One region of the Micromonospora sp. NPDC047753 genome, then DNA from elsewhere that is predicted to be linked to it. Evidence: riboswitches for the same ligand, from Rfam matches in the RefSeq annotation. Region 1 holds a riboswitch; each other region holds the start of a gene.
The links. A riboswitch is a leader RNA that binds a small molecule or an ion and turns the genes downstream of it on or off. The one in region 1 is predicted to bind cobalamin.
Positions count from the first base shown of each region.

Region 1 (12,539 bases):
GCGACGTCGCCGGGCACCTGCGCGCCCGCGTCGCGCAGGCCAGCGATCACCCCGAGCGCGGTGTCGTCGCTGATCGCGTAGATGGCGTCGATGTCCGGCCAGCGGCGCAGCGCCTCGCCGGCCGCCGTCCGGCCGCGCGCCGCCCGGAAGTCCCCGGGCAGTATCCGCTCCGGTAGGCCGGCCTCGGCCATCAGTCGGCGGTACGTCTGAACGGGGCGTTGCGCGCAGGGCAGCCACCGGGGGCCGGTCACCATGGCGATCCGGCGGCGACCCGAGGCGTACAGATGACGCAGCACCGCCTCGGAGCCGGCGGCGTTGTCGACGTCGAAAGAGGGCACTGTCGCCGAGCCGATGCCGATCGAGACCACCCGACCGCGCAGCGACCGGGGCACCGCCGCCAGCAGTTCCTCGGTGGTGTTGACCAGGATCACCCCGCACACACTGCGATCGCAGTCGAGTTGGTCGAGGCTGCGGGGGTCGCCGAACGGCAGCCAGCACAGGGCCACCCCGACACCGGCGGGCGTGCACACCCGGGCGGCCGCGCCGACCACCTGGTTCACGTACGGGTCGTCCAGCACGGCGGCGCTGGTGCCCAGAACGGCCACGACCAGGCGTACGCCGCCTCGGCCGTGGACCAGCGCCCGCGCGGCCGGGTTGGGCACGTAGCCGAGCTGGTCGACGGCGGCCGTGACCTGTTTCCGGGCGGCCGGCGAGGCGAACCCCGTGCCGGCGATCACCCGCGACGCGGTGGACCGGGACACCCCGGCGACCCGGGCCACGTCCTCAAGAGTGGCCGGTCGGTGTGCCGCTGTCGTCATCGTCGCCTCCTGCGGCGGCCCGTCCGGTCGGACCAACGCCTGCCCATCATGCCCCGGCCGGTCCAGCAGCGGTAAGGGGCGGTGCCCGGTTGTGGTGGTAGCGCTCTCAGGTGTGCGATCGTGCCAGGAGATCACCCCGAGAAAGAGGACTTACCCTCGTGAGCGCCCCCACCAGTCGCCCGTTAGCCCCGGAAACCGCGTCGCCGACCCTGCGGACGGTGCGGCTCGCCCGCAATGGCGTCGCTGTCACCTTCACCCTCAACGGGCTGGCCGTGGGTAGCTGGTTCTCCCGCGTTCCGGCGGTCCGGGAGGCGTTGGACCTCTCCGCCGGCCGACTCGGGTTGCTGCTGCTGGCGATGAGCGTCGGCGCGTTGCTCGCCATGCCCACCGCCGGCCTGCTCGCCCAGCGTCTCGGCGCGGCCCGCACCGTCACCCTCGCCACCGCGGTGGTCGCGGTCGGCCTGACCGTGGCGGGCCTGGGCGCCACGATGACCGGGTCGTTCGCCATCGTCGCCCTGGGACTCGTCGCCCTCGGCTACGGCTCCGGCGCCTGCGACGTGGCGATGAACGTCGAGGGCGCGGCGGTGGAACGGCGGCTGGCTCGTACGATCATGCCCCGGTTCCACGCCGGGTGGAGCCTCGGCTCGGTGGCCGGAGCGGCGCTGGGCGCCGGGGCGGCCCGGTTCGACGTGTCGGTCGGCGCGCATCTCGTCGCTGTGGCGGTTGTCGTGTTGACCGGCACCGCGCTCGCCGCCCGGACGTTCCTGCCCGTGGGCAGCGATCACACCGGCGACCCGGCGGACGCCACCCCGGCTGCCCGCCGCCGGGCTCAGCTCGCCGCCTGGCGGGAGCCGCGCACCCTGCTGATCGGGCTGTTCGTGCTGGTGGCGGCGTTCACCGAGGGTGCCGCCAACGACTGGCTGGCCGTGGCGTTCATCGATGGACGGGAGCTGAGCGAGGCCGCCGGCGCGGCGGTCTTCGCGGTCTTCGTGGTCGGCATGACCGTCGGACGCACCGTCGGCACCATCGCGCTGGACCGGTGGGGTCGGGTGCCGGTGCTCAGCGGCACCATCTGTCTCGCCGTCGTCGGCGCCGGCCTGGCGGTGCTGGCGGGCTCCGGGCCGGTGGCTGTCATCGGCGTCGCGTTGTGGGGCCTGGGCGCGTCGCTGGGCTTCCCGGTCGGGATGAGCGCGGCGGCCGACGACGAGGCGCACGCGGCGGTGCGGGTGAGCGTGGTCGCGGTGATCGGCTACACCGCGTTCCTCGGTGGCCCGCCGTTGCTGGGGCTGGTCGGCGACGAGGTCGGCACCCTGCGCGCGTTGCTGGCGGTGCCGTTGCTGCTGCTGCCGACCCTGCTGCTGGTGCCGGTGCTGCGCCCGCCGCACGCGGTTTCATCTGCCATTAAAAACTAACCCACTCCGCCGTCGGGCGGTATCGGGTGCGTGGCCGACTGCGTCACGTACCCGAGCTGGTTAGGGTCGCCCGATGCCAACCGACGAGATCACCGCCGCTGCGGCGGGCACCTGGACCCTGGGCGACCGCACCGTGCGCCGGATGGGCTTCGGCTCCATGCGGATCACCGCGAACCCCGACCCTGACCGGGCCGTCGCCCTGCTGCGCCGCGCCGTGGAGCTGGGCGTCAACCACATCGACACCGCCGCGTTCTACGTCTCGCCCGGCGGCACCCTACGTGTCGGCACCGGCCCGGCCCGCTACGCCACCGAGCTGATCCGCGCGGCGCTCGCCCCGTACCCGGAGGACCTGGTGATCGCCACCAAGGTCGGTTTCGGGTACGACCCGGAGGCGGGCTTCACCGAGGCGTTCACCCCGGCGCAGTTGCGGGCCCAGGTGGAGGAGAACCTTCGCCGGCTCGGCCGCGACCAGCTCGACGTGGTGAACCTGCGCCTCGGCCGAGGGCCGGGTGCGGTGCCGGTGGCCGACCGGTTCGGCGCGCTCGCCGAGCTGCGGGCCGCCGGGCTGATCCGGCACCTCGGGCTCTCCAACGTCCGGCCGGAACAGCTGGACGAGGTGACGGGCATCGCGCCGGTGGTCTGCGTGCAGAACAACTACGGGGTGGACGCCTACCGGGAGCAGGACGCGTTCGTCCGGCTCTGCGGTGAGCGGGGCATCGCCTACGTGCCGTTCTTCGCGCTGGTCGGCACCGGGCGGGAGGCGGGCGCGAGCACCACGCAGGGCGAGGCCGTCGAGGCGGTCGCCCGCGCGCACGGCGTCACCCCGCAGCAGGTACGCCTCGGCTGGACCCTGCACCAGGGCCCCCACGTGCTGGCCATCCCCGGCACCGCCAACCCGGACCACCTGGCGCAGAACGTGGCGGCCGGTGCCCTGCGCCTGACCCCGGAGGACCTGACCCGGCTCGGTTGACCGGCCACCCGGCCACCGCTCAGGCCCGCACGACGTGTACGACGATCTCGTAGCCGTTGCCCACGGTGCCGGAGAAACCCTCCGACAACGCGTCCACCACGGTCAGCCTGAGCGCGAGGGTCTCGTGCGCGATGAGCTTCTGATGCGTGGATATCGCCGCCGCCACCTCGGCGGACGCGGCGATCGACACCGTGATCCGGTCGGCCACCTCGAAGTCGGCGTCGCGGCGGGCCTGCTGAACGATACGGACGACGTCGCGTGCGACGCCCTCGGCTGCCAGTTCGGGGGTGATCTCGGTGTCCAACGCGATCGTCGCGCCGCGCTGGGACTCCACGACCCAACCGGTGCGCGGCACCTCCGTGATCAGGATGTCGTCCAGGCCCACCTCGACCTGCGTACCGTCGACCGACAGCGGGTACGTCCCGTTCGCCCGGACGCCGTCGACCAGGTCGCGGGGGGCCACGGCGGCAATCGCCGTCGCGACGCGCTGGGTGCGGTTGCCGAACCGGCGGCCCAGGGTCCGGAAGTTCGCTTTGACCCGCACGTCGATGACCCCGCTCTGGGCGTCGAGCGGCTGGAGGACCTTGACGTTCAACTCGTCGCCGATGTCGTCCAGCAACGCCTGCGGGAGAACGGTGCCGGCCGGCAGGCCCACGAGCGCCCGGCTCAACGGCTGACGGATCCGCAGACTGCTCGCCTTACGCGCGGACCGTCCCGCCTCGGCCAACGCCCGCGCCGTGGCCACCTGGGCCGACAACTCCGTACTGATCAGTGTGGTGTCGGGGGTTGGCCAGGTCGCCAGGTGTACCGACTCCGCGGCCGTCGCGGCACCCGGCCGGACGACCTGCTGCCACACCTGCTCCGTGACGAAGGGAACGAAGGGCGCCAGTAGCCGCGTGAGAATGTCGATGCACTCGTACAGGGTGGTGAGGGCGTCGGGGTCGCCCTCCCAGAAGCGCTGCCGCGACCGCCGCACGTACCAGTTCGACAGGTCGTCGATGAAGTCGGCGAGCAGCCGGCCGGCGCGCGCCGTGTCGTAGTTCTGCATCCGTTCGTCCACGGCGGCCGCGAGGGCGTGGACCTCGCCGACGATCCACCGGTCCAACACCGGCCGCTGGGCGACCGGCTGCGCCAGTTGCGGCGCCCACGTCGAGTTCGCCGCGTAGAGGGAGAAGAACGCCGCTGTGTTCCAGTAGGTCATCAACACCTTGCGGACGATCTCGTCGAGTGGGGCGGGCCCGATCCGGCGTGGCGACCACGGTGAGCCGGAGCACGCCATGAACCAGCGCACCGCGTCGGCGCCGTGGGTGTCCATCAACGGGATCGGCAGCAGGATGTTGCCCAGGTGTTTGCTCATCTTGCGGCCGTCCTCGGCCAGGATGTGCCCGAGGCAGACGACGTTCTCGTACGGGGACCGGTCGAAGACCAGCGTGCCCACCGCCATCAGCGTGTAGAACCACCCCCGCGTCTGGTCGATCGCCTCGCAGATGTACTGGGCCGGGTAGGTGCGCTCGAAGATCTCCCTGCTACCCGGCACGTGGGGGTAGCCCAACGACGCGAACGGCATGGCCCCGGAGTCGTACCAGGCGTCGATCACCTCCGGGACCCGGGTGGCGGTCCGGCCGCAGTCCGGGCAGGCGAAGGTGATCTCGTCGACGTACGGGCGGTGCGGATCCAGCTCGGACAGGTCGGCGCCGGCCAGCTCCCCGAGCTCCGTACGGGAACCGACAGCGGTCACGTGGTTGTCCGGGCATCGCCACAGCGGCAGCGGGGTGCCCCAGTACCGGGAACGGGACACCGCCCAGTCGATGTTGTTCTTCAGCCAGTCGCCGTAGCGGCCGTGTTTGATGTGCTCCGGGAACCAGTTGGTGTTGTCGTTCTCCCGCGTCAGCTCGTCGCGGACCTCGGTAGTCCGGATGTACCAGGACGGCTGCGCGTAGTACATCAGCGGCGTGTGGCACCGCCAGCAGTGCGGGTAGGGGTGCTCGAACGGTTCGTGCCGGAACAACCGACCAGACTGCCTGAGACGGTCGATCAGCAACGCGTCGGCGTCCTTGAAGAACACCCCACCGACCAGGTCGATGCCGTCGTTGAACCGCCCGTTCGGGGCGACCGGGTTGACCAGCGGCAACCCGTACGCGCGGCAGACGGCGAGGTCGTCCGCGCCGAATGCCGGCGCCTGGTGGACCAGGCCGGTGCCGTCCTCGGTCGTGACGTACTCCGCGAGGACCACGAGGTGCGCGTCCGGGATGTCGACCAGGTCGAACGGCCGCTCGTACCGCAGTCCTTCCAGGGCCGACCCGGGTACGGTCGCCAGGATCTCCGCCTCGTCGCCGAGGACCCGCCGGGCCAGCGGTTCGGCGACGACGAACGTGCCCTGCCCGGTGCGGGCGAGGGCGTACGTCACCCCGGGGTGTACGGCGACGGCGGTGTTGGACACCAGGGTCCACGGGGTGGTGGTCCAGATCAGCAGGTCGACGCCGCTGTGTCCGACCACGTCCCCGCGCACCGGAAACCGCACGTACACGGAAGGGTCGGTGACGGTCTCGTACCCCTGCGCCACCTCGTGGTCGGACAGGGTCGTGCCGTCGCGGGTGCAGTACGGCGCGACCCGGAAGTCCTCCACCAGCCGCCCGCCGTCGTGGATCTGCTTCAGTGACCACCAGACGCTGTCCACGTACTCCGGGGACATGGTCTGGTACGGATGCTCCAGGTCGATCCAGTAACCCATACGCTCGCTGAGCTGGACGAACTCGTCGACGTGCCGCAGCACCGAGGTGCGGCACAGGGCGTTGAACTCCGCGACGCCCATCCTCTCGATGTCGGCCTTGCCGCTGAGCCCCAGTTCCTTCTCCACCGCGAGCTCGACGGGCAGGCCGTGGCAGTCCCACCCGGCACGGCGCGGCACCGAGAAGCCCCGCATCGTCCGGTACCGGGGAAAGAGGTCCTTGAAGACCCTCGCCTCGATGTGGTGGGTGCCCGGCGTGCCGTTGGCGGTCGGCGGGCCCTCGTAGAACACCCACGGCGGGCCGTCGGCCGTCTGCTCCAGACTCCGGTTGAACACGTTGTTGGCCTGCCACCACTCGATGACCGCACGGTCCATCCCGCCAAGGTCGATCTTGGTGGGCAGTGGCACGAATGGCGACTTCGACGGACCGTCCGGCACCGACGTTCTCCCTACACTTCACGTCCGCTCGCGGGGGCATCAGCTCACTGCCCACGCGGGGACGAAGCGCCGGGCGTATGGCCAGGACTCCGCGGTACCACCCCGCTTGCGCCTCGACGGTGCAGGCGCCGCTCAATTTCTCGACGTGACGTGCCGCTACGTCCGGTTCTACCGGGGCGGTCGAACTGCCCGTTCTTCCGGAGGCTCCCCGGTGATGGCCGGATCGGTGCCGATGCCAAGCAGCATAGCTGTCCGTGCGCTGGGCCCGTGGCCGGAGCGCTAGCCGTGCAGCCAGATGCGGAGAGGGCCGGTGGTGGTGAAACCAGCGGAGAGCGCCGGCGCCAGTTCCGGCGTGCTCTCGTAGCCGACCAGCGGCGCGCCGGGCACTGTGGCACACACCGCGCGCCAGATGGCCCGGGAGGTGTCGACGCGGGCGAACAGGTTGGAAACGCCGTACGGGCCGTCGCCGCTGAGCACCGCTCCACCGGTGACCACACCCCGGTCGTCGTGGCGGGCGAGCACCCGTACGCGGGGGTCAGCCAGGAGCGCGGGGCGGAACAGATCTTCGCCGCCGTGGGCCGCCGCCCAGGCCGCCAACTCGTCGGGTGTGGTGACCGGGGCCAGCGGTGTGTCGACAGGTGGTGCAGACGGTGGCCGGTGGATCCACTGCGCGTCGAAGAGCACCCGGAACCCGTACCCGGACAGGTCGAGGTCGGCGAAGCTGTCCTTCACCGACGCGCCGGGCCCGGCGTCGATCCGGGCCAGCAGGGCCTCGGCGTCGACGCCCGGCCGTAGGGTGACCGCGTCCGGGTACCACTGCGGCGAACGGTGGGGGACCCACCAGGCGTCGGCGTCGGTACGGCCGGCCAACCCCTGGCTGCCGCAGACGATGTCGCACCAGTCGGCGTTGTTGCGGGCCGCCGCCGCCACCCGTTCGTCCTCCTGCACGTCAGGCAGCCTAGGTGGCCCGGCGCTGGCTCAGGGGGCGTAGACCAGGTCCATCGTGTCGGTGTGCCCGGACCAGCGCAGGTCGAGGCGCCAGCAGCCGGCCTCGGGCAGGTCGATGATCGACGGACCGGGGCCACCGGGAACCTCCCGGATCACCCGGGTGTCGGTGCCGTCCAGCCTCGCGGTGATCTCCAGGGTCGCCGGCGCGGTCGGGTCGGGGGAGGTCGTGGCGGCGCGCGCCACCCACAGGATCTTGTTGTTCGACCCGTCCGTCCGGACCTGCCGCAGTGGGTGGGCGAACAGCACCGCGACGATGTCACCCTTCGCGCCGAAGACGTGCGGAACCCGCGCGTCCCCGCTGAACCCGGCGTCCGCCCAGTCCGGCAGCGACCCCGTCTCGACCCGCGCCGCGCAGGCGGGCGCGGTGCGCGCCGTGGTGGCTTCCCCCGCCGTCGGCGCCGCCCCGCTGGTCGTGGTCGTGCACCCCGCCAGCAGAACCACCGAGGATGCCAGCATCAACCTGCCCCAGGAAATCATTTCGCTCCTTCCGGTACGCGTCGACGACTCGTCGCACCCTTCCGACACCGCCCAGGCCCACAAGGTTCCTGGTGCTCGGCGGAGCCGAACGCGTCCTGGGCCGGCAAATTCACTATCCGGCGGGCGGAGCGCAGTGATACACATCCGGGGTGCCGAACACTGTGGAGTTCCCTGAGGTCCTGCGGCTGATCGAAGACCGCTCGGCGGCGTTCCGCGCCGCGATCGCGTCCGCCCCCGACCTTGACGCCCAGGTCCCGACCTGCCCGGACTGGACGCTGCGCGAACTGGCGCAGCACCTCGGCGACGGCCGCCGCCGCCAGGCCACCATCGTCGCGGCAGGCCCGGGCGCCGAGCCCCCGACGAGGACGGACCCGAAGGGCGCCCCGACCGCGCCCCGCAACCGCGAAGCCCTCGACGCCTGGCTCGCCGAGTCGACCGAGCTGATGCTCGACGCCATGCGCGAGGCCGGCCCGGACCGCGGCTGCTGGACCTGGTGGGGCCACTCGCAGGCCCCGGAGACCAGCGGAGCCGTGGCCCGGCACCAGGTCCAGGAACTGGCCGTCCACACCTACGACGTGCAGCTCACCCAGGGGGCGGCACAGCCGCTGCCGACGGACGTCGCGGTCGAGGGCGTCGACGAGTTCCTGACGACAGTGGCGGCGACGACCGTCCCCTGGCCGTTCGAGCCGGCGACCATCGACCTGCACACGACCGAGGGCCGCTCCTGGCGCCTGACCCTCAACGCCGACGGCGTCCGCTGCGACGACCTCGCCGCCGACGCGGAGCCGGGCGACATGGCGATGCGAGGCACGGCGAGCGAAATGGTCCTCTACTTCTACGAGCGCGTCCCGCTCGACGTCGTGGAAACCACCGGCGACACCAAGCCGATGGAGCAGCTCGCGGACTGGGACCCGAACGCGCACTAGCCCAGTGAGCGCGCGACCTCGATCGCCTCGGCCTTGGTGAGGGCCCCCTCCAGCCGGTAACTCACGTCGTTGTCCTGCCAGATCAGGGTCGAGGCGGCAAGTCGAGCGGTCTCCCTGCGGATCCCACCCGCCCGGTCCACGTAGGACAACACGTGTGGGCCGTCAACCCAGACGGCGAAGTCGCCGTTCACCTGGACCCAGTTCGCGCCCGGCGGGGTGATCTCCTTGTGGAAGGCCAGGTCGAGGTGGCCGTCGAACGCGTCGACGCGCAGCGCGCCCCCGTCGTAGAGCAGCGTCGCCACCCGGTAGCGGCCAGTGGCGTCCGGGTCGGCGACCAGTACCTGTTCGGGCGTGCCCAGCTTCGCCGGCAGGCGGATCGGAAACCGCACCGCCCGCTGGGCCTCGGCCAGGGCGACGGTCCGCTGCCCGGGCAACGGCGACGCGGTGCCGCCGGGCGGCATCGGGGCGGGTGAGGTGGCGATGCTGACCCCGGCGAAGCGCAGCAGCCCCGTGACGGCGTCGGCGATCGCGGCCCGCGTCGGCGGCAACAGCGCGACCAGCAGGGCGACGAGCGCCACCGCGGCGAGTGACCGCCACCGGCGCCGCCGGGGCGGGGTCGCGCCCAGTCGTACGCGGACACGGGCGGTCACGTCGGGCGGATCGGGGGTTTCCAGCCAGGCGGACAGGTCGCGCAGTTCCCGTTCGAGGTCACCCATGCCGGACCTCCGCACTGTCGAGCAGGCCGCGGAGCTTCGCCAGCGCCCGGGACGTACGCGACTTCACTGTGCCCCGGGGCCAGCCCAGAGCCGACACCGTCTCCTCCTCGGTGAGATCGAGGAAGAACCGGCAGACGATGACCTCGCGGTCCCGTGTTGGCAGTTGCCGCAGCGCCTGCACCAGCGACCTCCGGCGCTCCCCGGCGAGGACCGCGGCGACCGCGTCGTCCTCGGCGATCTCAGACCTCGGGTCCGCTGCCGCCGCCCGCAGGACGAGCCCGTCGCGCCGGCCACGGGAGCGGTGCAGGTTGCGGGTCTCGTTCGCGACGATCGCGAGCAGCCACGACCGGAAGGACGCGTCACCCCGGTAACGGGACAGCTTCCGGTACGCCTTCACAAACGCCTCCTGGATGACGTCCTCGGAGTCCGAGCCCGCGCCGAGCAGCACCGCGGTCCGGTACGCGGACGCGGTGTGCCGGGTGACCAGGAGGTCGTACGCCTCCAGGTCACCTGCCCGAGCGCGGGTGACGAGCGTCTCGTCGTCCAGGGGAGCCTCCGTTCGGATCACACTCATGACACCGCCCACCCGCCGCGGGTTCCACCCGGCGCGGGTCAGGTTTTTCCCATCCGCCGTGCAGCGTATTGCCAGGATTTGGTGGTGCACTGGGAGAGGTGTCGAGGAGAGGGGCTGGTCATGAGCTGGTTCAGTCGCCGGTCACGGGGTGCCGAGGCGACCCCGACGAAGCTGGACCGGGAGGCGACCCGCGAGGATCTCGCGGCGCTGGAGGCGTTCGTCGCCAGCCGGCGAGGGGTGGAGTTCTACCTGGAGCCGGAGACCACGGCGACGGACACCACTGTGGTGGCGATCGCCCACGACGGCGAGTGGATCCGCCGCCGTACCGGAACGCCCCGCGCGGCCGGGGCCATCGCCCGCAAGCACGCGGTGCCGCTGTACGAGGCCGGGCGCACCGGCTACCCGGAACGGATGCGGACCTGGAGCCGAGCGCACCCGGAACGCCACGCCCGTTGATCGGGGCGTCGACCGGTGTCGGTTGTCGCGCGTGGCGTCTGACGAGGCGCGGACCGCGAGCCGAGGCTTCTGAATCGTCTACGACATCAGCTCCAAAGGGGCCGCGTGACCACTCCGCCCCCTGCCACGGGCCAGTCCGCGAGGCCGACCAACAATTTGCCCAGCCCGCCATCGCGACGGGAGGCATCACCCGCGCGCCGATATTTTCGCAGGTCGATGCGGTGAGCGTGGTCGGGTGGCGGTGGGGTCCGCGTTGACCGGCGGCGCGGCCGTGTGGCAGCATTCGCGGCCTGACGGCAGTGAAGGAAGTCGGTGCGAATCCGACGCGGTCCCGCCACTGTCACCGGGGAGCGATCCCCCCTCGTGAGTCACGGCCGTGTGTCTGCGGTTGGAAGGCCGGGGGAGAGCGTCGATCCGGAAGCCAGGATACTTCGGCCGTCGGGATGTACCCCAGGGCGTGGACACCCGAGGAGGACCCGATGACGCACGGCGTCTCATTCATCGACGACTTTCGTCGTCTCGCATTCCAGGCAGTGCATTCCAAGGACACCGGACACCGGCACCGCTGAGCTGATCGCCCGGCGCTGACCGGCCCCGACCCATGCGTCGGCGCGCCGTTCGCTCTGGCCGTCGTACCGGCTGACGCCGTACCCACCCGCATCGCCCCGGTCGCCTCCGTAGCGGCCAGGGCGTCACTCTCCGGAGCCTGCCGTGCGCATCCTGCTGCTGTCCACCGCCGACACCGACCTGCTGGCCGCCCGCGCCAGCGGTGCCGACTACCGGTTGGCCAACCCCGCCCGAGTCGCCGCCGAGGAGGTGCCCGCCCTGCTCGACGGGGTCGCCCTCGTCGTCGTACGCCTGCTCGGCGGTCGACAGGCGTGGCCGGACGGCCTCGCCGCGGTGCTCGCCACCGGCGTGCCGACTGTCGTGCTCGGCGGTGAGGCGCTGCCCGACGCCGAGCTGATGGCCATCTCCACAGTGCCGTCCGGGGTCGTCACCCAGTCGCTGGCGTACCTCGTGGAGGGCGGCCCGGACAACCTCGGACAGTTGGCCCGGTTCCTCTCCGACACGGTGCTGCTCACCGGCGAGGGGTTCGCCGCACCCGCGCCCACCCCGGCGTACGGCGTGCACGGCGACCACCCCGCCGACCCGGACCGGCCCACAGTGGGAATCGTCTTCTACCGGGCGCACGCCCTCGCCGGCAACACCGGATTCGTCGACGTGCTCGCGGACGCGGTCCGCCAGGCCGGCGGCAACCCGCTGCCGATCTTCTGCGGCTCGCTGCGCGGGTTGACCGCGGGCGCCGGACCACTCGGGCTCTTCGCCCGCTGTGACGCGCTGCTGGTCACGGTGCTCGCGGCCGGCGGCGCGGTCGCCGCCGACGCCTCCGGTGGCGGCGACGAGGACGCCTGGGACGTCGGCGCCCTGGCCGCCCTGGACGTGCCGGTCATCCAGGCGCTCTGCCTCACCAGCACCCGCGCACAGTGGGCCGACAGCGACGCCGGCCTGTCCCCGTTGGACGCCGCCATGCAGGTGGCCATCCCCGAGTTCGACGGCCGGATCGTCACGGTGCCGTTCTCGTTCAAGCAGATCGACGCGGACGGGCTCTCGGTCTACGCCGCCGATCCCGAGCGGGCCGCCCGGGTCGCCGGGATCGCGGTACGCCACGCCCGGCTGCGGTACGTGCCGCACGCCGACAAGCGGGTCGCCGTGGTGCTCAGCTCGTACCCCACCAAGCACTCCCGGGTCGGCAACGCCGTCGGGTTGGACACCCCGGCGTCGGCGGTCCGGCTGTTCGCCGCGTTGGCCGAGGCCGGCTACGACCTGGGTGACGCGCCGCCGCCCGACGACGGCGACGCGCTGATCCACGCGCTGATCGCCGCCGGTGGTCACGACGTGGAGTGGCTCACCCCGGAGCAGTTGGCAGCGGCCGAGGCACGGATACCGGGGCCGACGTACCAGCGGTGGTTCGACCAGGTGCCGGCCGAACTGCGCGAGCGGATGCGGGAGCACTGG
Region 1 is NZ_JBEYSL010000132.1:622-13,160, reverse strand. Features, by position in the region: gene ABZ749_RS13965 (LacI family DNA-binding transcriptional regulator) at 1-818, opposite strand, end outside; gene ABZ749_RS13960 (MFS transporter) at 977-2,230, shown strand; gene ABZ749_RS13955 (aldo/keto reductase) at 2,304-3,200, shown strand; gene ileS (isoleucine--tRNA ligase) at 3,220-6,366, opposite strand; gene ABZ749_RS13945 (hypothetical protein) at 6,646-7,314, opposite strand; gene ABZ749_RS13940 (hypothetical protein) at 7,345-7,851, opposite strand; gene ABZ749_RS13935 (maleylpyruvate isomerase family mycothiol-dependent enzyme) at 8,001-8,777, shown strand; gene ABZ749_RS13930 (hypothetical protein) at 8,774-9,493, opposite strand; gene ABZ749_RS13925 (RNA polymerase sigma factor) at 9,486-10,067, opposite strand; gene ABZ749_RS13920 (hypothetical protein) at 10,188-10,523, shown strand; cobalamin riboswitch at 10,826-10,955, shown strand; partial or broken gene ABZ749_RS13915 (cobaltochelatase subunit CobN) at 11,235-12,539, shown strand, end outside.

Region 2 (3,976 bases), on a different contig from region 1:
GGGGAACGACCCGTCCGCGCGCTGAAGTCCCTTGAGGAAGGCGATCGGCTTGGCGGCCGCGTCGCCCTGTCCGGCACGGAGCTGCGCGATGATGCCCAGCGACTGCCCGAACACCGAGGTGGCGTACCGGTAGTTGCCGGCCCCGGCGCAGCCGGCCTGCTCGTCGAGCTTGGCGCAGGTCACGTCACCCAGCGCGGCGATCAAATCGTGTCCACCGAAGGACCGTGGGTCGTAGCCGGTGACCTGGGCGAGGAGGGCGACCTTGCCGATCGCGCCGCCGGCGGCGTAGTCGGTGCCGATGCCGAGCCACGAGTCGACGGTGAACCCGCCGTCACCGACAGCGCCGCCGCCGCGCAGGAACTCGACGATCGCCCGCAGCTTGGCGTCGTTCCCGCCCGTGGCGGCCAGGGCGTACGCGCCGTCGATGCTCAACCCGAAGTCGGGGAAGCCGGGGAACGACTCGTAGTACCTGCCGTCGACCAGATTGGTCGGCGCGACGAGGTAGGACACCCCCTTGACCAGATCGGGTCGCGGTCCGGCCGGCGGCGGCGTCTCACCCAGGGTGGCCAGGTTCTTGCCGGCCAGTGCGAGCGCCGCCGCGCCGGTGGCGGCAAGGTCAGCGTCCGGGTTGCTCGGGTCGGGGTTGAGCCCACCGCCGGTGACGATCCGCCCGACCAGGAAACCGGTGGCGGTGGCAGCCCGGTCGGCGACACCCAGCACGGCGAGGGCCTGCGCGGCGTACCCGGTGGAGTAGGTGTCGGTGACCCCCGCGCCGGTGTACGGCTGGTAACCGCCGTCGGTCTCCTGCGCGCCGGTCAGGAACGCCTTGGCCGAACCGAGCGCGGCATCGTGCGTCGCGCCGAGCGTGTGCAGCGCCAGGACGGCCAGGGTCGTGGCCGCGAGGTCTGGATCACAGGCGTCGGTGGGGCTGCGCCATACACCGGCGAAGGCTCCGGTCGCGCACTGCTGCTCGGTCAGTCGGGTGACGGTCGCGGCCGGCGGGGTGACGCCGGCCCGCTTGAGCGCGAGCAGGGCGGTCGCGTGGGTCAGGGGATCGCTCGATCCGGCGAAGTCACCAGCGGCGGCACAGCCGGCGTCGACGTCGGTCGCGGCGCACACCCGGTCGGTGAGCGTGGCGATCAGGTCACGACCTCCGAACGCGCGCGGATTGCCGCCGGTGATCGTGGTCAACAGCGCGAGGTTGGCGACGTTGGCGATGTGGGGTGCGGCGGTGCCACCGTTCGGGAAGATGGCGGCGTCGACGTGTGCCCGCAGGTAGTCGACGACCTTCGTGAGGGTCTGGTCCTGCCCACCGGTCCCGGCCAGGGCGATGGCGACGGCGACGGTCCGGTAGTAGTCAACGAAACCGTTGTCGACGTGGTCGCCGTCGGCGAGCTGCCCCACGAGGTAACTCGCAACCGCCTTGACCTGCGCTTCCGTCGGGCGCGCCGGTGCGGGCGTCCCGGTCGGGGTCGGAGTCGGGGTCGCGGTCGGAGTCGGGCCGCTCGCGCGCACCGACGCGGGGGTGAAGCTCGGCGCCCCGGTGGCGCCGCCGATGTCGGTGCCGCCGAAGACCCACGCCTCGACCTCACCCGGGCCGGGCCGCTGGGACATCGCGCCGAGTGGACTGTAGGTCCAGTGCTCCTGCCCGGCCGGGGCGATCCAGTAGGACCAGTAGGCCGTCGCCGGCGGCGTCAACTGGCACGCCTCGTCGGCCGGCGCCGGGCGTTCGGCACCGGACTCGAAGGCGGGTGAGCCGATCCGGCAGATGAAACCCGGGCCGTCGTGAGCGGTGCCGGTCGTGGTGAAACCCGCCTCGTGCAGCAGGTCCAGGCCGGTGGTCGGAGTGACGTCGCAGCCCCGCAGCAGCGGCCCGCCCCACGCGCCGAAATCGACCGCGACGATGGCGCCCTGGGTCGGGGTGCAGGACTCAAGCGGATCGGCGATCGCCGCACGGGTCGGCACCACCAGTGCCAACGCGCCGAGCGTCACCGCGGCGACAAACGCCAACCACGGCGCGGAAGTCCGCGACGTTCGACTGACCAGTGGAGACATGGCGACTCTCTCAAGGGGCTAGCGGCGCAGGCGCGGACGCGGACCCCGAGGACAAGTCTCGGAAATCTTGCTCCGCGCCGTGTACCTCGACGGCGCTGCGGTGCACTATCCAGCCAGGTAATCCGACTCGTCCCGAAACGGGACCTACGGCTGCGGGCCAGCGCCGGACTTTGACCGGCTTCCCCTGACTGCTGGATCGCGGTCATCGGACCACAACCGCGACCACCTCGTCAACGCGAGGGCGTGTCATCTACCTAACAGCGCGCGGTAGGGGCTTCCTCCCATACCGTGACCGCGTCATCGCGTGGGGGAACCCGGTGGGAATCCGGGGCTGACGCGCAACGGTGAGGACGGTTGGCCGTCCCGAGCCCGACTACCCACGTGGTGACGCAGCACCTGCGGTATCCGTCCCACGCGTCCTGCGGCCGGCCCGCCCCGCTCCGCCGGCTCTCCCGCTGGGCCCCGGGTCGAGGCAGTCGTGCCCCGTACCCCAAGGAGACCCGATGTCCTCGCGCCTTTCCCCCGGCAGTCGCCGGAGACGTCTCGCGACGGTTCCCGCCGCCGCGCTGATCGCCGCTGTCGTCGCGGTCGCGACCGGTGCCGCACCGGCCGCCGCGACCTCGACGGCGGCGCAGATCGCCACCGCCAAGACCAACGGCGTCGCCTACCTGCGCACCCTGCAGGCCGCAGACGGAAGCTACGCCAGCGGCGGGCTGTCGAACGAATGGGCGTTCAGCGCGTTCGCCCCCGCCGGTGTCGCGGCCGTGGACGTCTACCCCTCCGGCGACACGACCAAGAACGCCCGCACCGTCTACCGCAACCACCTCTCCGCCGCGTCCTGGCCGAGCACCTCCCCCGTCGTCACCGACTACGAGCGCGGCGTCCTGAACGCCTACGCGGCCGGCATCGACCCCGCCCGGGTCTCCCCCGCCCGCAACCTGATCGCCGACACCATCGCCTACTGGCAGACCGGCTCGGCCGGCTACTACGGCCCGCCGGCCAACGTCAACGGCACCGTCTTCGCCACCCTCGCCCTGGCCGGCGCGAAGACCCAGACCGGTGCCGCCCGCGTACCGCAGGCGCTGCTCAACCTGTCGGTCACCCGGATCCGCAACAACCAGCACAACGACGGCGGCTGGACCTTCAGCCAGGCCGAGGGCAACCCCACCCAACTCGCCGCCGCCAGTGACATCGACATGACCGGCGCCGCCATGGCCGCCCTCTGCGTCGCCGGGGTGCCCAACACCGACACCGACATCGTCCAGGCGAAGAACTTCCTCAAGGGCAAGCTCGTCAACGCCTCCGGCGCCTTCACCTCGATGTTCGGCGTCAACACCGACTCCAACGCCTGGGCGGTCTCCGGGCTGAACGCCTGTGGCATCCCAAGCCAGGGCACCGACTTCACCACCACCGCCGGTAAGACCCCGATCGACTTCCTGCGCGCTCAGCAGCTGACCGGCGGCGGGTTCAAGTACCTGCCCACCAACACCACTCCGTCGGCGTACGCCTCGATCGACGCGGTGCGGGCCCTGGCCGGCGCGGGCTACACCGCCGTTCCCCCGACCCCGGTCACCGCCGGGGCGCCCACCTGGGTCGCGGCGAGCGGATTCACCGCCGGCACCGCCAGCCGACTCGCCGTGATCATCGACAACGGCAGCGGCACCATCAAGCCCTGCGCGGTCACTCTGACGCCGACCGCCGCCACCACCACCCTCGGCGCCGTGCTGGACGCCGCCATCGGGTCCGCCACCCCCAGCGGCTGTGTCACCGCCCGCATCCCCACCAGCGGCACCGGCACCATCACCTCGATCAACGGCCTGGCCAACAGCGGCTCCTCCACCTGGAAGGTGTCCAGGGACGGCGGCACCCTGGCCACCGCGACCCGCGGCACGACCGTGACCGTCGGCGACACCCTCTACCT
Region 2 is NZ_JBEYSL010000551.1:135-4,110, reverse strand. Features, by position in the region: partial or broken gene ABZ749_RS30670 (prenyltransferase/squalene oxidase repeat-containing protein) at 1-2,010, opposite strand, end outside; cobalamin riboswitch at 2,150-2,280, opposite strand; cobalamin riboswitch at 2,333-2,455, shown strand; gene ABZ749_RS30665 (prenyltransferase/squalene oxidase repeat-containing protein) at 2,559-3,976, shown strand, end outside.
Region 2: it holds a riboswitch for cobalamin, as region 1 does, so the genes downstream of both, ABZ749_RS30670 (prenyltransferase/squalene oxidase repeat-containing protein) here and ABZ749_RS13915 (cobaltochelatase subunit CobN) in region 1, are expected to answer to the same signal.

Region 3 (8,842 bases), on a different contig from region 1:
CCGCTGCCGACCTGCGGCCCGCGGTCGAGCACGCCCTTGACGTGTTCGGGCCGGATCGGCTGATGTTCGGCTCGGACTGGCCGGTGTGCCTGCTCGCCACCTCGTACACCCGCTGGGTCGCCGTCCTCGGTGACCTGCTGGACCCGCTCTCCGACGACGAGCGGGCCGCGATCTGGCGCCGGACCGCCGGCCGTTTCTACCGGCTGGCCCCGTCCTGAGACGGCAGCGCCCTTCGGCCTGGGGACATAGGATGTTATCGATAACATGCTAGCGGCGGCAGTCGGTGTCGATTTGGTCAGACGTATGGCTTCGGTGGCACAGGTAACGATGGCAAAACATGCCCGCAAGACCTTGGCAACATACGTGAATGCGTGGCAAGGTAACGCCTGATCGCGGGAATCATCCGACCTATCTCCAAGGTTGTGCGCGCACCTCGCCGCACCGCCGGCCGAGCGGGGTCGGTCGCTCACAGACGTTCGGCTCGTCGGCGGGTCCCCGTCGGACGCCGGCACCACGCTTGGGGAGGTCAGGTCCGACGATGAGTAGCGTCGAGGCAACCGCCGGCACACAGCGCGGCGAACTCAGCGACTGGTTCCGGGAACGGATCTCCCACGCCGTCTCCGAGTTCACCGCCGCCACCGCGTTGGTCGTCCTGTTCATCGCCCTGACCTTCGCGAGCCCCTACTTCCTGACAGCGGACAACCTCTTCAACATCGGGGCCCAGACGGCGGTGATCGCCATCATCGCCACCGCCCAGACGATGGTCATCATCACGAAGGGCATCGACCTGTCCGTGGGGTCGGTCGCCGCGCTCGCCGGCGTGTTGGGCGCGATGGTCGTACGCGACCTCGGCTTCTCGCTCTGGGCGGCGACGGCGGTCGCGATCGGCGTCGGCGCGCTGGCCGGGCTGTTGAACGGGCTGCTGGTGACGGTGGCCCGGATTCCGCCGTTCATCGCGACGTTGGGGACCATGTCCGTGGGCCGCGGCCTGGTCTTCATCATCACCGGCGCCGTCGGCGTCTATGGCCTTCCCCGGTCCTTCCAACTGCTCGGCAACGGGCAGATCCTCGGCATTCCGTTCGCCGTGGTGATCACCGTCCTGGTCGCCGTCGGGGTCGCCTTCCTGCTCTCCCAGACCCGCTTCGGTCAGTACACCTACGCCATGGGCTCCAATCTGGAGGCGGCACGCCGCTCCGGCATCCGGGTCGGGCGGCACCTGACCGGGGTGTACGTGCTGGCCGGCGTGCTGGTCGGGCTCGGCGGCATGATCGCCGCGTCCCGGGTCAACTCCGGCCAGCCCAACTACGGGATCTCGCTGGAACTCGACGTCATCGCCGCCGCCGTCATCGGCGGAGCCAGCCTGTTCGGCGGGCAGGGCCGGATCGTCGGGACCATCATCGGCGCGTTCCTCATCGCCCTGGTCCGCAACGGCGCCGTCCTGCTCGACATCAGCATCCACTACCAGCAGGTGATCGTCGGCGTGATCATCTGGGCCGCCGTCTACTTCGACCAGTACCGCCGCCGGCGGCTGGAATCACGGGGTTGACATGCCATTCCGAGAGTCCGAACGAGGAAGGACACACACCATGGCACACACCACCACCAGCCGGCGGACGCGAGGACGACTCCTGCGCGTGCAGGCGATCCTGGCCGCGGCCGCGGCGACCGCCCTGCTCAGCGCCTGCGGCGGGGTCGAGGTTCGCGACGGCGGCGGCGACAGTGCGGCCAAGGACGCGAGCGGCCCGTTGAAGCTCGCCGTCGTACCCAAGGCGGTCGGCGCCGACTACTGGAACACCGTCAAGGCGGGCGCCGAGTGCGCCGCGCAGCGCGCGGGGGACGTCACCGTCCAGTGGGACGGGGTGACCGCCGAGACCGACGTCGAGGGCCAGGTCAACCTGATCCAGAACTTCGTCACCAAGAAGGTCGACGGCATCGTCTACGCGGCGACCGACTCCAGCGCGCTGGCACCGGCGACCGACAAGGCGCTCAGCGCCAACATCCCGGTCGCCATGATCGACTCTGGCACCAGCCCGCAGCCGTCGAACGTGCCCCTCTTCGCCACCGACAACCGTGCGTCGGCGACCGAGGCGGCCAAGCTGCTCGCCACCGAACTCGGCCCCGGCAACCACGAGGTGGCGCTGGTCGAGTTCCAGCCCGGATCGCAGACCAACACCGAGCGGGTCGACGGCTTCAAGGCCGGCCTCGCCCAGTACCCCAACCTGAAGCTGGTCGGCCAACAGCCGAGCAAGAGTGACGTCAACGAGGCCCGACGGGTCACCGAGAACATCCTCACCGCCAACCCCAACCTGAAGGGTGTCTTCGCGGCCAACGAGCCGAGCGTGCTCGGTGCCGCGCAGGCCATCCAGGCCGCCGGCAAGTCCGGCAAGGTGGTCATCATCGGGTGGGACGCCGCCCCGGACGAGATCGCCGGGGTACGCAACGGCCAGATCTCGGCGCTGGTCGTGCAGAACCCGTTCAAGATGGGCTACTTCGGCGTCGACAAGATGGTCAAGCACCTTCGGGACAAGGCGCCGCTGGCGTCGGCCGACACCGGCGTCACCTTCGTCACCAAGGAGAACATCGACTCGGCGGAGATCAAGGCGGTGCTCGAGCCCAGCTGCGCCAACCCGCCGGTGCAGTGATGGGCGTGAACCCCACGGCCACCCCGACCAGCGACCAGCAACCCACCGACGCGGAGCCGCCGGTCCTCGAAGCCCGCGGCATCGTCAAGCGGTTCGGGCACGTCGAGGCGTTGCGCGGCGCCGACTTCACGGTCCGCCGCGGTGAGGTCGTCGCGCTGATCGGCGACAACGGCGCCGGCAAGAGCACCCTGATCAAGACCCTGTCCGGTGTGCACCCGCCGGACGAGGGCGAGATCCGGGTCGGCGGCCGTCCGGTCCAGTTCTCCACCCCGGTCGACGCCCGACGGGCAGGGGTGGAGACCGTCTACCAGGACCTCGCCGTCGCCGACGACCTCAGCGTGGCCGCCAACCTGTATCTCGGCCGGGAGATCCTTCGCTCCGGACCACTCGGCCGGCTCGGGCTGCTGGACAAGCGCGCCATGCGCCACGGCGCCGCCGCCGCGCTGGACGAACTGGGCGTACGGATCCCCCGGGTCACCACCCCCATCGCGATGCTGTCCGGTGGGCAGCGGCAGTGCGTGGCGGTGGCCCGGGCCATCATCTGGGCGACCAACGTGGTCATCCTCGACGAGCCCACCGCGGCCCTGGGGGTGGTCCAGACCGGACGGGTGCTCGATGTCGTCCGGCGGGCCCGCGACGCCGGCATGTCGGTGGTGCTGGTGAGCCACAACATGCCGCAGGTCCTCGAGATCGCCGATCGGGTCGAGGTGCTGCGCCTCGGCCGGCGCGCGGCCCAGCTCCGCGCCGACGAGGCCACCACCGACGATCTGGTCGCCGCGATGACCGGCAGCACCAGCGTGGGTCGGGACGAGCGGTGAGGGCCGCCGTCCAGGGAGGCGCCCGCGGTCCCGCGGGTCCGACGAGCCGCGGCGGCGCTGCACCGCCGCTGCGGCTGAGCCCACTGGGCTTCGGCGCCTCCCAGGGCGGCAATCTCTACCGGGCGACGTCCGACGAGCAGTTCGCCGCCGCCGTGGACACCGCGTGGGCAGGCGGCATCCGATACTTCGACACGGCACCGCACTACGGGCTGGGCCTGTCCGAACGACGCCTGGGCGCGGCCCTGCGCTCCCGCCCCCGCGCCGAGTACGTGGTGTCGACGAAGGTCGGCCGGCTGCTCGTGCCGTCACCGGAGACGGCGCACCAGCGGGATCCGGAAGGGTTCGACGTTCCCGCCGATCACCGCCGGGTCTGGGACTTCAGCCGCGACGGCGTCCGCCGTTCGCTGGAGGCGAGCCTTCGGCGCACCGGCCTGGACCGGATCGACGTGGTGTATCTGCATGACCCCGACGAGCACTGGCAGCAGGCCGCGAACGAGGCGATCCCGGCCCTGGTGGAGCTGCGGGAGCAGGGCGTGATCGGCGCCGTCGGGGCGGGAATGAACCAGTCGGCGATGCTGGCCCGCTTCGTGGCGGAGACCGACGTGGACGTGGTTATGTGCGCCGGCCGGTACACCCTGATGGAACAGGGCGCGCTGACCGACCTGCTGCCCGTCGCGCAGGCCCGCCACGTCGGTGTGGTGGTCGCCGGTGTCTACAACTCCGGGCTGCTGGCCCGGGACATGCCGCCGACCGACGCCGTCTACGACTACCAGCAGGCGCAGGCGGAGGTGATCGACCACGCCCGCCGGATAGCACGGGTCTGTCAGGCGTACGGCGTCACGCTGCCCCAGGCGGCGTTGGCGTTCGTCCGTCGTCACCCGGCCGTGGTCTCGACCGTTGTCGGCATGCGGGACGACGTCCAGGTGACCGAGACCCTCCATCGGTCTGGTGTCGACGTCCCGGAGCAGCTCTGGGCGGCGCTGTACGACGAGGGGCTGCTCGACGTACAGCCGTGAGGGTCGGTCACGACCGGGCCGTCTCGATGCTGGCGTCAGCGTCGTCGGGTAACCCCTGCAACGACTCCTCCACACCGATCAGGTGGTTGGCCATCCGGGTTCGCGCCCGTTCCGGGTCGCGTGCCACGAGGGCCTTCAGGATCGCCACGTGCTCGTCATGGGTGCGTAGGTCCGCGCCCTCCTCGTGCAGACTCCGCCAGAGCCGGCCACGGATGGTGCGCCCGGCGAAGGCTTCGATCAGACCAACGAGCACCGGATTCTCGGCGTGCACCGCGATGATCCGGTGAAAGGCGATGTCGATCTCCATGATCCGCTCGTGGTCCGGCGGTGACTGGCCGACCAACCGGGCCGCCTCGGCGAGCAGGTCACCCGCCTGGGCCAGGGCCTCGTCGGTGATCCTGGTCGCCGCCAGGCAGGCGGCCTCGCACTCCAGCAGCCGGCGGACGGTGTGGATGTGCCGAGGGTCGCCCTGGCCCTGGAAGTCGACCACGAAATTCATCGGGGCCAGCAGCTGTGGCGCGTCGAGGTTGGTGACGTAGGTGCCGTCGCCCTGACGGATGTTGACGATCCCCAGGATCGACAGGGCCGACATCCCCTCGCGCAGGGAACCTCGCGAGACACCGAGCTGCTCGGCGAGGTCCTTCTCGATGGGCAACCGGTCCCCGGGCCGGAACTGCCCTTCGAGGATCATCCGTTTGATGCCGTTGACCACTTCGTCCGTGCGAGACATGATTCCCCTAACGGCCGGCGGGGGTGGCCTTCCCACCCGCGATCACGTACGCCGCCTCCGGAGATGACACGGTAGTCGGGTCTGTCGCCGCCCAGTAGTGGCCGTCGGGAAACCGGTAGAGCGCCACCGACTCCTGACGCATCCGGGTGGAGTAGCCGGGCTGGCCGGGCAGGACGTATCCGCTGCCGGAACCGGTGTCGCGGATGATGCAGGGATCGGTGAAGTGTTCGTGCAGGTGGTCGACGAACTCGGTGACCCGGTTGGTGAGGTCCCCCGAGATCGCGACGTAGTCGAGCACCGACACGTGTTGGACCATCTCGCACAGCCCGACACCGCCGGCGTGCGGGCACACCGGGACGTTGAACTTCGCGGCGAGCAGCAGCACGGCGACGATCTCGTTGATGCTGGCCAACCTGCCGGTGTCGAGCTGGCAGAAGTCGATGGCCTCGGCCTGGAAGAGCTGCTTGAACATCACCCGGTTGTGGCAGTGTTCGCCGGTGGCGACGCCGATCGGAGCGACGGCGCGGCGGACGGCCGCGTGGCCCAGGATGTCGTCGGGGCTGGTCGGCTCCTCGATCCACAGTGGCGTGAAGCGGGCGAGGGCGGTGACCCACTCGATGGCCTGACCGACGTCCCACACCTGGTTGGCGTCGATCATCAGGTTGCGATCCGGGCCGAGGATCTCCCGTGCGATCGCGCACCGGCGGATGTCGTCGTCGAGGTTGGCGCCCACCTTGAGCTTGACGTAGCCGTAGCCGGTGTCGACCGCCTCCTGGCACAGTCGGCGCAGCTTGTCGTCGCCGTAGCCGAGCCAGCCCGCCGAGGTGGTGTAGGCGGGGTAGCCGGTCCGGTCGAGCTCGGCGAGGCGGGCGGCCTTTGTGCTCTCCTTGGCCCGCAGGATGGCCAGTGCCTCGTCGCGGGTCAGCGCGTCGGACAGGTAGCGCAGGTCCGCGATGTCGACGAGTTGCTCGGGGGTCATGTCGACGAGCAGCCGCCACAGCGGCTTGTCGGCGACCCGGGCGACCAGGTCCCATGACGCGTTCAACACGGCGGCGAGGGACAGGTGGACGACGCCCTTCTCGGGGCCGAGCCACCGCAGTTGCGAGTCGGAGGTGAGCAGGCGGTAGACCGCGCCCATGTCCGCTGCCATCGTTGCCACGTCCTGGCCCACGAGGAGCTGTGCCTGGTGGACTGCCGCCGCCGCGACGATGTCGTTGCCCCGTCCGATGGTGAAGGTCAGGCCGTGCCCCGCGAGTGGCGCGCCCACGCCGTCGACGCCGTCGGTGTGCAGGACGACGTAGGCCGCCGAGTAGTCGCCGTCCTTGTTCATGGCGTCTGACCCGTCAGCGGTCAGGGAGGTGGGGAAGCGGACGTCTTCGACGGTGACGGCAGTGATCTGCGGCATGCGCTCCTCGCCCGGCTAGGCTAAAGATCAGATGATCACTGGGAGTATACGGAGGGCTGCTCCAGCGCGTCAACGTTGTCGATCACCTCGGACGTGCAGACATATGATGTTTACCCTCTCGGGTCGAGCCGCCTTGACTCCGATCATGCCGGTTGGCGGGCCAAGGTGCCACGCGCGGCGGACCCTGGTGATTGGATGTTCCGGCTCGCCGCGAGGCATCGACGGCGACGTATGGGCGTGGTCTCCAGTGCCGTGGCCTCGATACGTCAAATCTTTGTCGAATGTCGACACCAGTGCGCAGAGCCCCGTCTCCGGCGCCCGGCGTCGGTCGGCCGCAGCGTGCTCCCGGGGGTTGGTGACGGTGGTCACCGCATCGCCGCCGACACGCCCGAGACCGACATGTGGGGTGTGACAACGACTGCGTCCCTATATATGGTGTCGAGCGCAGCTGGTTCGGCCGCTCATCCGGTGCGGTCGAGGCAACAGGGAACCCGGTGGAAATCCGGGACTGTCCCGCAGCGGTGAGTGGGAACGACAGCCGTCATCAGCACTGGGCCACCATCGGCCTGGGAAGCGACGGCCAGTAGGAGACCGGCGAGCCCGGTCGTGCCCGCGAGTCCGAAGACCTGCCAGCGCGCCGCGTACCCCACCCGGGTGGGCGGCGGTCCGAGGCCGCGTGGGACGGCTGACGCCACCTGACCCACGCCGGGGCCGGCGTGGCGTCCGTCGGTGTCTGTCTCCTCGCGTCCGGGCCACCAGGTCTCGAACTCCGAGGAGCGAGTGGTGACAGTCACCGAGGTAGTCCCGGCCAGCGGCGACGCGACAGTGCGGCGGACGCCGATGCAGGTCCGCAAGCGCGACGGCGGCACCGAACCCGTGGACGTGAACAAGATCGTCCGGGCGGTCGAGCGGTGGGCCGACGACCTGACCGACGTCGACCCGTTGCGGGTGGCCACCCGCACCATCAGCGGCCTCTACGACGGCGCGACCACTGCCGAACTCGACCGGCTGTCCATCCAGACCGCCGCCGAGATGATCGGTGAGGAGCCGCAGTACTCGCGTCTGGCCGCGCGGCTGCTGGCCGGCTACGTCGACAAGGAGGTGCGGCGACAGGGCATCACCTCGTTCAGCGCGGCGATCCGGGTCGGCCACGCCGAGGGCCTGATCGGTGACGACACCGCCGCGTTCGTCGCCACACACGCCGCGACGCTCGACCACGCCATCGACCCGGACGGCGACCGCCGGTTCGAGTATTTCGGCCTGCGCACGGTGTACGACCGCTACCTGTTGCGCCACCCCATCAGCCGACTGGTGCTGGAGACCCCGCAGTACTGGCTGCTGCGGGTGGCCTGCGGCCTGTCCCGGACGGCGGACGAGGCGGTCGACTTCTACCGGCTGATGTCCAGCCTGGCCTACCTGCCCAGCTCACCGACCTTGTTCAACTCCGGCACCCGGCACACCCAGATGTCCTCCTGCTACCTGGTCGACTCCCCGCTCGACGAGCTGGACTCGATCTACGCCCGGTACGCCCAGGTCGCCAACCTGTCCAAGTTCGCCGGGGGCATCGGCATCGCGTACTCCCGGGTCCGCTCCCGGGGCGCGCTGATCCGGGGCACGAACGGGCAGTCCAACGGGATCGTGCCGTGGCTGCGCACGCTGGACGCGAGCGTCGCCGCGGTCAACCAGGGTGGCCGACGCAAGGGCGCTGCCTGCGTCTACCTGGAGCCGTGGCACCCGGACATCGAGGAGTTCCTGCAACTGCGGGACAACACCGGCGAGGACGCCCGCCGTACCCACAACCTGAACCTGGCCAACTGGGTGCCGGACGAGTTCATGCGCCGGGTCGAGGCCGACGAGCTGTGGTCGCTGTTCGACCCGCACGAGGTGCCCGAGCTGCCCGACCTGTGGGGGGAGCGGTTCGACACCGCGTACCGGCAGGCCGAGGCGCAGGGCCGCTACGTGCGGCAGGTCCCGGCCCGGGAGCTGTACGGGAAGATGATGCGGACCCTCGCCCAGACCGGCAACGGCTGGATGACCTTCAAGGACGCGTCGAACCGGCTCTGCAACCAGACCGCCGAGCCGGGCAACGTGGTGCACCTGTCCAACCTCTGCACCGAGATCGTCGAGGTGTCCAGTGACGCCGAGACCGCCGTGTGCAACCTCGGCTCGGTGAACCTCGCCGCCCACCTCACCGCCGACGGCATCGACTGGGAGCGGCTGCGCGCCACGGT
Region 3 is NZ_JBEYSL010000186.1:245-9,086, reverse strand. Features, by position in the region: gene ABZ749_RS17395 (amidohydrolase family protein) at 1-218, shown strand, start outside; gene ABZ749_RS17390 (ABC transporter permease) at 539-1,546, shown strand; gene ABZ749_RS17385 (ABC transporter substrate-binding protein) at 1,587-2,642, shown strand; gene ABZ749_RS17380 (ATP-binding cassette domain-containing protein) at 2,642-3,460, shown strand; gene ABZ749_RS17375 (aldo/keto reductase) at 3,457-4,476, shown strand; gene ABZ749_RS17370 (FadR/GntR family transcriptional regulator) at 4,484-5,206, opposite strand; gene ABZ749_RS17365 (enolase C-terminal domain-like protein) at 5,214-6,611, opposite strand; cobalamin riboswitch at 7,044-7,260, shown strand; partial or broken gene ABZ749_RS17360 (ribonucleoside-diphosphate reductase subunit alpha) at 7,452-8,842, shown strand, end outside.
Region 3: it holds a riboswitch for cobalamin, as region 1 does, so the genes downstream of both, ABZ749_RS17360 (ribonucleoside-diphosphate reductase subunit alpha) here and ABZ749_RS13915 (cobaltochelatase subunit CobN) in region 1, are expected to answer to the same signal.

Region 4 (5,285 bases), on a different contig from region 1:
GCGTAGCCGCGGGTCTTGAGACCGCAATCGGGATTCACCCACAGCCGCTCGACAGGGACCGCCGCCGCTGCCCGACGCAGCGCCTCGACGACCTCGTCGTGCGCGGGCACCCGCGGTGAGTGGATGTCCCACACACCGGGTCCGACGCCGCGGCGGTATCCGATCGCGGCGAGGTCGTCGAGGACCTCCATCTTCGAACGGGACGCCTCGATGCTGGTGACGTCGGCGTCGAGAGCGTCGATGGCGGTGATGACCTCGCCGAACTCCGAGTAGCACAGATGGGTGTGGATCTGGGTGCCGTCGGCGACGCCGGAGGTCGCCAGACGGAACGCGCCGACCGCCCAGTCCAGGTAGGCATTCCGGTCGGCCTTGCGCAACGGCAGCGTCTCGCGCAGGGCCGGCTCGTCGACCTGGATCACCCGGATGCCCGCGGCTTCGAGGTCGCGGCACTCGTCGCGCAAGGCGAGCGCGACCTGATCGGCGGTGTCGCCGAGCGGCTGGTCGGCGCGGACGAACGACCAGGCCAGGATCGTCACCGGACCGGTGAGCATCCCCTTGACCGGCTTGTCGGTCAACGACTGGGCGTAGGTGGACCAACCGACGGTCATGGGTGCCTTGCGGGTGACATCGCCGTAGATGATCGGCGGGCGTACGCAGCGGGAGCCGTAGGACTGCACCCAGCCGTGCTCGGTGGCGGCGAACCCGCTCAACTGCTCGCCGAAGTACTGGACCATGTCGTTGCGTTCCGGCTCGCCGTGCACCAGCACGTCGAGACCCAACCTCTCCTGAAGACGGATGACCCGCTCGACCTCAGCTCGCATCCGCTGTTGGTAACCCGTCTCGTCGAGTCGCCCAGCCCGGTACGCGGCGCGGGCCTTGCGCAGCTCGTCGGTCTGTGGGAACGAGCCAATCGTGGTCGTTGGCAGCGCCGGCAGACTCAGCCTCGCCTGCTGCGCGGCAGCGCGTTGCGGGTAGGCGCCGCGCTGCCGGTCCACCCCGCGCAGCGCGGCGAGGCGCCCTCGCACACCGTCGTCATGCCATCCCGGCGGGGCCGACGCAAGCGGCGCGGGCAGGGTCGTGGTGCCGTTGCGCAGCGCCCGACCCAGCAGGACGACCTCGTCGACCTTCTGCCGGGCGAAGGCCAACCGGTGGCGCAGGTCCGGATCGAGCGCGGTGTCGACGGACAGGTCCACCGGCACGTGCAGCAGCGAGCACGATGTGGACACCGCGACGTGGTCGGCGAGCCCGGTCACCGCCGCGCCGGCGCTGATCGCCGCTCGCACGTCGGTGCGCCAGACGTTGCGGCCGTCGACAAGCCCGGCGACGATCGTCTTGCCACGCAACTGCCCCGCGCCAGCGAGCCGCTGCAGGTTGCCGGGCCCGGCGACCAGGTCCAGGCCGATCGCCTCGACGGGCGTGTCCAGCAGAGCGGGCAGTGCGCCACCGAGCTCCCCGAAGTAGGTGGCGACGAAGATCCTCGGCCGCTGCTGCACGGCGCCCAACCGGGTGTACGCGTCGCGGAGCGCGGCGATCTCAGCCTCGCTGCGGTCGCTCACGTAGGCGGGCTCGTCCAGCTGCACCCACCGCACTCCGGCGTCGGCGAGCGTCCCCAGGATGTCGGCGTACACGTCGATGAGGTCCGCCAACCGGTCAAACGGTTGCCCGCCCCCGTCGGCGGGCTTGGACAGCAGTAGGAACGTGGCCGGTCCGACCAGCACCGGGCGGCTCTCGATGCCGAGGTCACGGGCTTCGCGGTACTCGCGCAACGCCTTCGCGGGGTTCGCCGCGAAGACGGTGTCGGCGCCGACCTCCGGCACCAGATAGTGGTAGTTCGTGTCGAACCACTTGGTGAGCTCCAGTGCCGGCTCGGCGTCGACGCCGCGGGCCATCGCGAAGTAGGTGTTCAGCTCGGACAGGCCGAGGCGGGTGAAGCGTTGCGGGATGGCGCCGACGGCCACGGCGGTGTCGAGCACGTGGTCGTAGTAGGAGAACGTGTTGGACGGAATCGCGTCCAGACCTGCGTCGCGCAGCGCCCGCCAGACCTCACCCCGTAGCGCGGTGCCGGTGGTCTCCAACTCCTCCGCGTCGATGTGACCCGCCCAGTAGGCCTCCACGGCCTTCTTCAACTCACGGTTGCCGCCGATGCGCGGATAACCGAGCACGGTGCTCTGACCGAATGCGGTGTTCATGGGGGTCCTTCCCTCGAAGCGGCCGAGGACTCGCGCCACAGCAGGGAAGGAAGGGGTACGGATGCGTACCGGCTTCCGCCCCGGCCGTCCCGAGAGACCATCGGCGGCGCACACCGGCTGGCATGCGCGGCGCTGGCAGGTCTTCGGACTCGCGGGCGTGACCTGTTCGGTCGCCTACTGGCCGTCGCTTCCCAGACCTCGCGGCCCAGTGCTTGATGACGGCGGTCGTTCCCACTCACCGCTGCGGGGCAGTCCCGGTCTCGCACCGGGTTCCCTCTTACGACGCCACGACCATTCAGGCCACGGCGAACCAACACCGTTGTCCATCCTAGGGCTCCGTACGCGATTTGGGCTTGGCATGTCCGCCCTGCGGGACCAACGACGTCGCGGCGCGCCTCCACCTCATGCCAGGGCGAACCCTCTGAGCCCCTCGATGCGACCGAGACCCGCGTCCACCCGGACACGAACGCTCGTTGAGGACTCCGCCCCGCCTCGACGACGGCACAGCCTTTCACATGTGTGACACAGGGCTGGAACCGCAGCGTATCCAACTTTTGCTACCTGAGGAAAAAGATCGCGACCTTTTGCGAAAAGCCTCACCGCGGTGAGGATATTCAGATGCGTCGTCTCCCTCAGTCTCCTGGCCGCATGGTCTCGGGCCTGCTCGCGCTCGTCCTCGCCTCGGCGGTCACACTGCTCGCGTCCGCTCCGCCGGCCGCGGCTCACGGGACCCTCGCCATGTCCACACCGGTGGCCGGCGCCACTGTGAACGAGCCGTTGACGACGGTGCGGCTGTACTTCACCGAGAAGGACGCCGCCAACGCGTACTTCACCATCACCGCCCCGGGCGGCAGCCGGGTCGACAACGGCTGGACGTACGGGGAGCCCAAGCCGCTGGACAAGCCGGTACGGGAGTACTTCCTGGTCAACGGCCAGTTCGAGCCTCGCGAGTACACGACGGGTTTCCCGGCGGTGGTGGCCCTCGCGCATCTGCCCGCCAAAGGTCAGTACTCGGTGAGCTACCTGTCGGTCGCCGTCCCACTGGCAGACCGTCATCTGCGAGGCCCGCACCCGCACCGCGACCGGCCCGAGCGGCGAGTCCGCCGAGGTGACCGACAACGTGATCGTCCTGCGCCGCCGCTGACGGAACCGGCGGCAGCGAAGCGGGCATCAAACGCGGCCGAGACACCGCAACCCAGACAGACCACTAGCGGTGACGCCGGCGCTCGGCCCACGTCAATGCCTCACCGGGTCCAGACCGTGCCCCGTGCCTGGTATTCAAGGGCCTCTTCGACCTGGACAGCGACGTCCGCGTTGAGCTCGCGCGCGACGAGGTGCAGCGCCAGATCCAAGCCGGACGTGATGCCGGCGGCGGTGACCAGGTCGCCGTCGTCGACGACGCGCGCGTTCTTGACAACGCCACCGCGCGCGGCCAACTCTTTCTTGGCAACCGTGTGAGTGGTGCAGGGACGGCCGGTGACCAGTCCGGCCGCGGCAAGAATGATCGCGCCGGTGCAGAGTGACGAGATGGTGAGACCCGGGCGGCGTGCCGTCGCGAGCGCCTTCGGGAGCGCCCCATTGTTGATCTCCGCCCAGATGCCGGGCTCTCCGGGACGACCGCCACCGGGTACGACGATCAGATCCGCCTCCTCGGGCCGCCAGCCGCGGTCGATCGTCACGCGAGTGCCGAATGCGGCGGTGATGACGCGAGGCCTGCCGAGCACCATGTAGCCGGTGTCGATCTTTCTGCTGCTGTACCACCCGGCCAGCGAGAACACTTCCTGCGGCGCGATGAAGTCCTGCTCCTCAACGCCGTCGAACATGACAATGCGTACCCGCAGAGGCCCTTTCGCATCGCGCGGGGTGGCCGCAGTCGCCTGCCCGCCGATCAGCGTGCCCACGCTCGCGGCGGCACCGCCCGTCAACACTGCCCGTCGTCTCACCAGCAACCCCTCTGATAACCGTCAATATCTGAATAGTCGGGGGCGGAGGAGGGAAAGTTCCTGACGTTGTTGGCACCAGGCCAGCCTCCGTGATCGCCGGCGGGGGCCGTCGTCAATCACCACCAGGCGTTGCTCTTTCCGGGCCTTCATCCAGCGCTGCGCCGGGGCGCGCCCGCCCCAGTCGTCACGTTAGGTGCAGCAGCCGTCGGCGCAGCCGGGTGCAGTGGAGTCGTCTACCACTGTGGTGGGGGTGCAGCAGGTGTCGCCGCGCCAGGCTTCGCGGCCTTCCTTGATCGCGACGGCGGCGATGGTCAGCGCGGCGGCTGGGTCGGCCCACCACCAGCCGAACAGCGAGTTGACGGCCAACCCGAGGAGCACAACGGCGGACAGGTAGGTGCACAGCAGGGTCTGTTTCGAGTCGGCGACCGCGGAGGCGGAGCCGAGTTCGCGGCCGGCGCGGCGTTGCGCGGCGGACAGGATCGGCATGACCGCCAGCGATACGGCCGCGAGGAGCAGGCCAATCGTGGAGTGCTCGGGGCGGTCGGTGCCGAGCAGCGCGCGCACGGACTCGATGCCGACGTAGCCGGCGAGGGCGAAGAACGAGATCGCGATGATGCGCAGCGCGGTGCGTTCACGGCGTTCATGGTTCGGGCCGGAGAACTGCCACGCCACCGCGGCGGCGGAGGCGACCTCGATGATCGAGTCGAGGCCGAAGCCGATCAGCGCGGTCGACGATGCGATCGTCCCGGCACTGATCGCCACGGCCGCTTCGATGAGGTTGTAGGTGATGGTCGCGGCCACGAACAGCCGCACCCGGCGGATCAGCACCGCCCGTCGAGACGGCGGCGGAGCCGCGGTCAGCGAGATGTGCGGCAGGCTCATCAGCAGCAGCCCTCGGCCTCGGTGCTCGGGCAGGCGGCCGGGTCGACCGCAAGGGCGAGACCGAGGAGATCACCCAGGGCGTGCGCGAGGCGCGCGTCGGCGAGTTCGTAGCGAGAGCGTCGACCCTCGGGTATGGCGACGACCAGGCCGCAGCCTCGCAGACACGCCAGGTGGTTGGACAGGTTCTGCCTGCTCGTGCCCAATAGTTCGGCGAGGTTTGCCGGATAGCCAGGGCCTTCGCGCAGCGCGAGCAGGAGCCGAGCCCGGACCG
Region 4 is NZ_JBEYSL010000312.1:406-5,690, forward strand. Features, by position in the region: gene metE (5-methyltetrahydropteroyltriglutamate--homocysteine S-methyltransferase) at 1-2,189, opposite strand, end outside; cobalamin riboswitch at 2,306-2,519, opposite strand; partial or broken gene ABZ749_RS23375 (copper resistance protein CopC) at 2,928-3,161, shown strand; gene ABZ749_RS23380 (DJ-1/PfpI family protein) at 3,434-4,090, opposite strand; gene ABZ749_RS23385 (cation transporter) at 4,322-5,014, opposite strand; gene ABZ749_RS23390 (metalloregulator ArsR/SmtB family transcription factor) at 5,014-5,285, opposite strand, start outside.
Region 4: it holds a riboswitch for cobalamin, as region 1 does, so the genes downstream of both, metE (5-methyltetrahydropteroyltriglutamate--homocysteine S-methyltransferase) here and ABZ749_RS13915 (cobaltochelatase subunit CobN) in region 1, are expected to answer to the same signal.